3 regions of the Halomonas sp. LMYGS-3 genome follow, and region 2 is predicted to be linked to each of the others. Evidence: riboswitches for the same ligand, from Rfam matches in the RefSeq annotation. Region 2 holds a riboswitch; each other region holds the start of a gene.
The links. Region 2 has a riboswitch for thiamine pyrophosphate ahead of thiC (phosphomethylpyrimidine synthase ThiC). Riboswitches for the same ligand answer to the same signal wherever they lie in the genome.
Positions count from the first base shown of each region.

Region 1: linked by a shared signal. The riboswitch ahead of AC5W54_RS15090 (sodium:solute symporter family transporter) and the one ahead of thiC (phosphomethylpyrimidine synthase ThiC) in region 2 are both predicted to bind thiamine pyrophosphate.
Region 3: linked by a shared signal. The riboswitch ahead of thiE (thiamine phosphate synthase) and the one ahead of thiC (phosphomethylpyrimidine synthase ThiC) in region 2 are both predicted to bind thiamine pyrophosphate.

Region 1 is NZ_JCAKFQ010000016.1:93,998-96,178, reverse strand. It holds gene AC5W54_RS15095 (hypothetical protein) at 391-1,071, opposite strand; TPP riboswitch at 1,189-1,309, shown strand; gene AC5W54_RS15090 (sodium:solute symporter family transporter) at 1,299-2,181, shown strand, end outside.
Region 2 is NZ_JCAKFQ010000018.1:27,686-29,866, forward strand. It holds gene thiC (phosphomethylpyrimidine synthase ThiC) at 1-851, opposite strand, end outside; TPP riboswitch at 940-1,062, opposite strand; gene tenA (thiaminase II) at 1,150-1,818, opposite strand; TPP riboswitch at 1,887-2,048, opposite strand; gene AC5W54_RS15690 (YceI family protein) at 2,091-2,181, opposite strand, start outside.
Region 3 is NZ_JCAKFQ010000014.1:3,040-5,220, reverse strand. It holds gene AC5W54_RS13780 (DMT family transporter) at 1-673, shown strand, start outside; gene thiE (thiamine phosphate synthase) at 680-1,297, opposite strand; TPP riboswitch at 1,334-1,436, opposite strand; gene AC5W54_RS13770 (glycosyltransferase family 32 protein) at 1,480-2,181, opposite strand, start outside.

The DNA of each region.
Region 1 (2,181 bases), on a different contig from region 2:
GATGAACATTATGACCAGCTCAAGTTCGGCATGTGAGGATGGCCGCCTTCAGGCGGCTCAAATTCTTGCCCCTTTGAGGGGCTAACAAAATAAAGCCCCCGGCTTTGCCGGGGGATATTTACTTGATGCGCCATTCTTCCGAATGACGGTTTTAATGCTAAGTATTCCGCGCCGTAGCTGGCGCGGCTTGAAAATTCCCTGTGCTAGGTTGGCAAGTAGGAACGAGTCATTACCTATGGGCACTGGCTCTGCTATCGCTCTCCAGGGCACATCGTATCCAAATTCTTGAACAATCCTGGTCAATCGTGAAAACGCTGCTTGTCGTATTATCTCGTCATTATTCAGCAATCTGCCCACCTCGAGCTGAAACAGTACATCAAATCAGTCTAATCAAAAGTGTGGATTTGTACACTCCTCCAATAGCTGCAGCACCGGCGCGAGTTGGCTCTCGTGCAGCAGCAGCACGCTGTCGCCGGTCGCGCCATCGGCGGGGGTGACCACGGCGAACTCGCCTTCCTCGAGGTGGAATTCGTGGATCTCGCGGGGGCCATCGGGCGTCTCGCAGTGGACAGAGCGGTAGGCGTCGTCCTCGCCATAGGTGAGGCGGTGATAGACCTTGAAGAAGGTGTAGAGCGTGAGCCCCCGCGCGAAGGTGGGCCAGCGGGCGGGGCTGGTGCGGGTCTCGCCGTCCAGCGCCTGGCCCCGGGCTTCGGCGGCGGCGATGGCGGCGGCCAGTGGTTCGGCCAGCAGCGAGGCATCGTCACGGGGCAGGGGCTGCTGTGCCTCGAAGGCCCGGTGATAGCGGGTGGCGACATCGCGCAGGTCGTTCAGGGAGCCGACGCGATGGTCGCTGTGCTTGAGATCGGCGGGCTCGAAGTAGCCGTTCTCCCAGCCGTGGATCACGCGCACCGTTAACCGGTTTTCGGCCATCGGCCGGCCGATCAGGGCGTCGACGGCCACGCGCAGGTGCAGATAGCGTTCGGGGACCAGGTTGTCGAAGGCGGAGTAGGGATCGGCGAAGATCGCGTGCAGGCGCCCGGGGGCGTGTTCCTTGGCTTCGGTAAACGGCATGAGCGGTTTCCTGCGAGGGGGACGTTCGAAATCCGGTGGCGTTGTGTCATTCTAGTGGGTCGAGCGTTATGTCGGCCCTTGTGGCCATAACTTGAGGTTCGTTCACGAGTTTACATCCACTGTCGCCAGGGGAGTCCCGCCGCGTTGCTCGGGTCGGGGCTGAGAGGGCGCCACATGGCACCGACCCTGGAACCTGATCCGGTTCACACCGGCGGAGGAAGCGCGACATGCCCTACCTGACGTCTGCCGTGCTCGGCGCGGCGCTGTTCTGTTTTGCCGTTCTCGGCCTGAGGGCCCGCCGGGCCGACGGTCCGCTCGATGACTACGTTACCGCTCGCAACTCCCAGGGTGCGCAGGCCATCGGCTTGTCGTTCCTGGCCTCCAGCATGGGTGCCTGGATCCTCTTCGCCCCGCCGGAGATCGGCGCCTTCGTCGGCCCGGTGGCCCTGGCCGGCTACGCCATCGGCTCGTCGCTGCCGTTTCTGATACTGGGGCTCTATGGCCCGGCCATCCGACGCCACCTGCCGGAAGGGCGCAGCATCGGCGAGTTCGCCGAGGCCTGCTATGGCGCCGGGGTGCGGCGCTGGGTCTCCTTCGTTTCCGTAGCCTACATGGCCATCTTCCTGGCCGCCGAGCTGACCGCCATCGGCGCCATCGCCGCGCTGCTCTCCGACGTGCCGCCTTCGCTGGTGATCCTCGGTGTGGCGGTGGTTACCCTGGTCTACACCACCCTGGGCGGCCTGAGAGCGAGCCTGGCCACCGATCGCTGGCAGGCCTGGCTGCTGCTGGCCCTGCTGGTGCTGGTCGGCGGCGTGGCCTGGTGGTGGCTGCCGCCCATGCCGGCCGGGGCGGTGATGCCGTCCATTCCCACCGGCAGTGCGCTCTCCGTGGCGCTGACCCTGGTGATCGCGGTCACCGCGGCCAACCTCTTCCACCAGGGCTACTGGCAGCGTATCTGGGCGGCCGAGGATGACCGTGCACTGGGACGCGGGGCGCTGCTGGGCGGGGCCAGCAGCCTGCTGGTGGTGATGGCCATCGGCGGGCTGGGCATGCTCGCCGCCATGCACGCCCTGCCGCTGGGCGAGCCGCCGATTCCCTTCTTCGCGCTGC
Region 2 (2,181 bases):
GGCACCGGCGAGTTGCGAATGATCCACTCGCGGGTCTCGTGGATGTTCTGCCCGGTGGAGAGGTCCATGATGGTGTCGGCACCCCAGCGGATGCCCCAGGTCATCTTGTCCACTTCCTCCTCGATGGAAGAGGTCACCGCCGAGTTACCCAGGTTGCCGTTGATCTTCACCAGGAAGTTGCGGCCGATGATCATCGGCTCGGACTCCGGGTGGTTGATGTTGTTGGGAATGATGGCACGGCCGGCAGCGACCTCGGCGCGCACGAACTCGGGCGTGATCTCCTCGGGCAGGCGGGCGCCGAAGCCCTGGCCCGGGTGCTGGTGGCCGAGGATGCGTTCGACTTCTTCCGTACCCAGGGCCTGGCGGCGCTGGTTCTCGCGAATGGCGATGAATTCCATCTCCGGCGTGACGATGCCCTGGCGCGCATAGTGCAGCTGGGTGACGTTCTTGCCTGCCTTGGCGCGGCGCGGGGTACGGGTCAGGTCGAAGCGCAGCTGAGCAAGCGTCGGGTCGTTGGCACGGCGCTGGCCGTATTCCGAGGTGGGGCCGTCGAGGAACTCGGTGTCGCCGCGCTCCTCGATCCAGGCGCGGCGCAGTTCGGGGAGGCCGCGGCGCAGGTCATTGGTGGTCTCGGGATCGGTGTAGGGGCCGGAGGTGTCGTAGACCAGCAGCGGCGGGTTCTCCTCGTCCTCGCCGGAGGTGCGGGTCGGTGAGAGCGAGATCTCGCGGAAGGGCACGCGGATATCGGGTCTCGAGCCCTCCACATAGACCTTGCGCGAGCCGGGCAGCGGTTGGATGGCGGCCTCGTCGACCCGGGCGGTCTCGGCGAGGAAGTGGGCGGTCTTGCTCATATGGTGTTCTCCCTTGGGGTGTTGTCACGTCTGGGGTCGTTGTCAGGGAGGACAGCTGGGAGGACAGGGGCAGTGGCTGGCATGGCCGCGCTGCGTGTCGCTTGATCCCTACGCTGGTCCTAGCCAGTTCAGGTTCAACGGGATCCATGCTGTCTCTCCATGGCGAGAGGCATGATCTCAGCCGTCGTCAACGGCACCCCGTCAAGCGTGTGGTCGGGTGATCGCTCGATCACCGGTGTAACGCCCGGGGGGCGGCCTGACCAGGGCCAACGGGCGAGTGGCGATAGGACCAGCGGCGCTAGAATGCGCGATCCAGCCCCATCTGCCAGAAGTCGATCTCCAGTCGGGTGGCATCACGGAACACCGCGCAGAGCTCTTTGAGGCGTGCCGGCGTCACCTCGGCCAGGCGGGCGTCGAGCCAGGCGATCTCGGCGCCCATGGCGGCCTGGAACTCCTCGCCCTCGTACATGGCGATCCAGGCGTCATAGGGGTTGGCCTCACCGCGTACGGTGAAGGCCTGGGCGTTCAGCCAGTTGGCGATCTCGCCATAGCCGACCAGGCAGGGCGCCAGCGCCACGTGCAGGTCGAGCAGGTCGCCGCGGTTGCCGGTGTCGAGCACGTAGCGGGTATAGGCCATCGTCGCCCGCGCCTCGGGCAGTCGGGCGAGTGCCTCCTCACCGATACCCCACTCGCGGCAGTAGCCTACGTGCAGATCGAGCTCCACGTCGAGGATCGCCTTGAGCCCCTCATGGGCCTGGCGCAGGTCGGTCAGGGTGCGGCTCTTGTAGGCGGCCAGGGCGTAGGCCCGGGCGAAGTGGATCAGGAAGAGGTAGTCCTGCTGCAGGTAGTGGCGGAAGGCGTCGGTCTCGAGGGTCCCGTCGCCGAGCCGGCACACGAAATCGTGCTCGACATAGGCGCGCCAGTCGTCATGGCAAGCGGCAGTCAGATCGGTGAAGCGGTAGCCCATCATGCCCCCGGTGATGATGACGATCCGGGGTGCGGGCGGTGGGGAACGAGGGGGTGGGGCGACAGCGACAAGGCCCACCGCCTGATTCCCTACGCCGGTTCGGGCGTGGCGGTGCGGCAAGGCATCGCCACGCTTACCCGGATCAGGTTCCACGGGACCAGCGCTGGTGGTGACCGGGTGGTCAGCCTGCGCCATCTCAGCCGGATTCACCGGCACCCCGTCAAGCGTCGGAGCCAGTCTAGCAGGCTGGCGGCGACTTTCCAGCCCCCCGACTACTGGCGAAGTGCCTCCAATTCGAAGATCAGCGCTACCTCGTCGCCGACCATGCCGTTGTCGACGCCGTAGGTCATGCCCCAGTCGCTG
Region 3 (2,181 bases), on a different contig from region 2:
CGTGCACCTGGTGCGTGGGCTGATCTACACCGGGACCATGGTCTGCTTCGTGCTCGGCCTGACCCTCTTGCCGCTGGCCGAGGCCACGGCCATCGCCTTCGTGGCGCCGCTGTTCGTCACGCTGCTCTCGGTGCCACTGCTCGGCGAGCGAATCGATCCGCCGGTGCTGGCGGCCTCGCTGGTGGGGTTCGTCGGGGTGCTGGTGGTGGTGCGCCCGGGCGGTGACGCCTTCCATCCCGGGGCGCTGGCATTGCTCGGCGCGGCGGTCTTCTATGCGCTGATGATGATCACCGCCCGGCGCTACGGTGGTCGCGAACACCTCTGGGCCATGGTCTTCTACATGACCCTGGTGCCACTGGTGATCACCGCGGTGTTGCTGCCCTGGGTGTGGCAGGCGCCACACGCCTGGCACTGGCTGGGGTTTCTCGGCTCGGGGATCGCCGGGATCGGCGCCACCGCCTTCATCACCCTGGCGTTCCGCTTCGCACCGGCAGCCATCGCCGCCCCCTTCGACTATACCGCCATGCTCTGGGCGGTGCTGCTGGGCTGGTGGTTCTGGGGCGAGATGCCCGATCTCTGGGTCTTCGTCGGCAGTGTGCTGATCATCGGCAGCGGCCTGGCGATCGCCTACCACGATCGCCGCACGACGCTGAAGCGTCGCCCCTCCTCCTGATCGCGGTCAGCGCGGCGGGAAGAAGGCCCGCGCCGCGGCCTCGGGGTCCGGCGTGCCGCAGATCGCCGAGATCACCGCCAGGCCCTGGGCCCCCGCCGCCAGTACCGCAGGGACGTGCTCGGCCTTGAGGCCGCCGATGGCCACCGCGGGCAGGGGGCTCGCGGCGACCAGCGAGGCCAGGCCGTCGACGCCCAGCGGCGTGGCGTGGTCGTGCTTGCTGGGCGTGGCGAATACCGGCCCGAGGCCGAGGTAGTCGAGGGGGCCAGGATCGAGGCGAGCGAGTTGCTCGTGGGTCTGCACCGAGAGGCCGAGTAATGCCCGCTTGCCAAGGACGGCGCGGGCGAGGGCCACGTCACCGTCATCCTGCCCCAGGTGCAGGCCGTCGGCCCCGGCGGCCAGGGCCACCTCGAGGCGGTCGTTGACGATCAGCGGTACGCCGCTGCCGGCCAGGGCGGCCTTGAGGCGGCGTGCCTGGTCGGTCAGCTCGGCGTCGGAGGCGTGCTTGTCGCGCAGTTGCACCAGCGTCACGCCGCCGCGCACGGCGGCAACCACCGTGTCCACCAGCCCGCGGTCGGCGCAGAGGTCGGGGTCGGTGACCAGGTAGAGCGAAAGATCGAGTGGCATGCAGTCCTCCCGGCCGGGAGGTGCAGGCAAGCGGAAGGCAGGCGCTGCACGACTCCCTACGCCGGCATTATCCGGGTCAGGTTCCAAGGGTGCGTCTCAGCCACGGCACTCTGTCGCCGTGGCGCCCCTGTCGTCGACTTCCTACTATCCACACCCGCCTGCCTCCTGTAAAGCGCCCGGGCTCAGGCCGCCTCCTCCCTCACGACCGCGACGCGCTGCTGCTCCCGGTTCCACTTGCCCTGCGGCTTGTCGAGGTACTGGAAGTATTCGTTGGTGAAACTGCCCTGGGTACAGGCATAGCGGTAGAGCACGGTGTCCAGGCTGTGGATGTCCAGCACCCGATTGAACACCCCGGGACCGGTCATGTCGAAGACACCCCTGATCGTGTTCGCCTCGATATTGGTGTTGATCGCCCGGATCACGGCCGCCAGCTCGGGGGTGTGGGGTTCGCTGGCGATGAAGAAGTTGTTGAGGGTGTCGCGCTTGGTGCGGATGAACAGCGACGACCGATCGGGCCCGAGCAGGCGCCCGAGTGGCCACGTCAGGTGGGCGTCGATATCCAGGTAGACGCCGCCATGGGCCTGCAGCACCAGGACCCGCCAGAAGTCCGCCTGGGCGGCGCCGATCTGCAGCCGGGAATAGTTTCTGAAGGTGTGTTCGGAATAGTGCTGCCTGATGAAGTCGGCGCGGGCCTCGGTGATCATGAAGCGATATTCGAAGCCGGGCGCCATGAGGCGGTTGAACAGGTAGTTCAGGTAGACCGGCAGGGTCACGCGGTCGGTGAAGTTGGTCTGCCAGAGGATGCGGGGAATGGCGGTCGGCCGCCGGCTCCGGATCCAGGGGGCGGCCTTGGCCGGCAGGGTGAAGCGCTTGTCGGGGAAGAC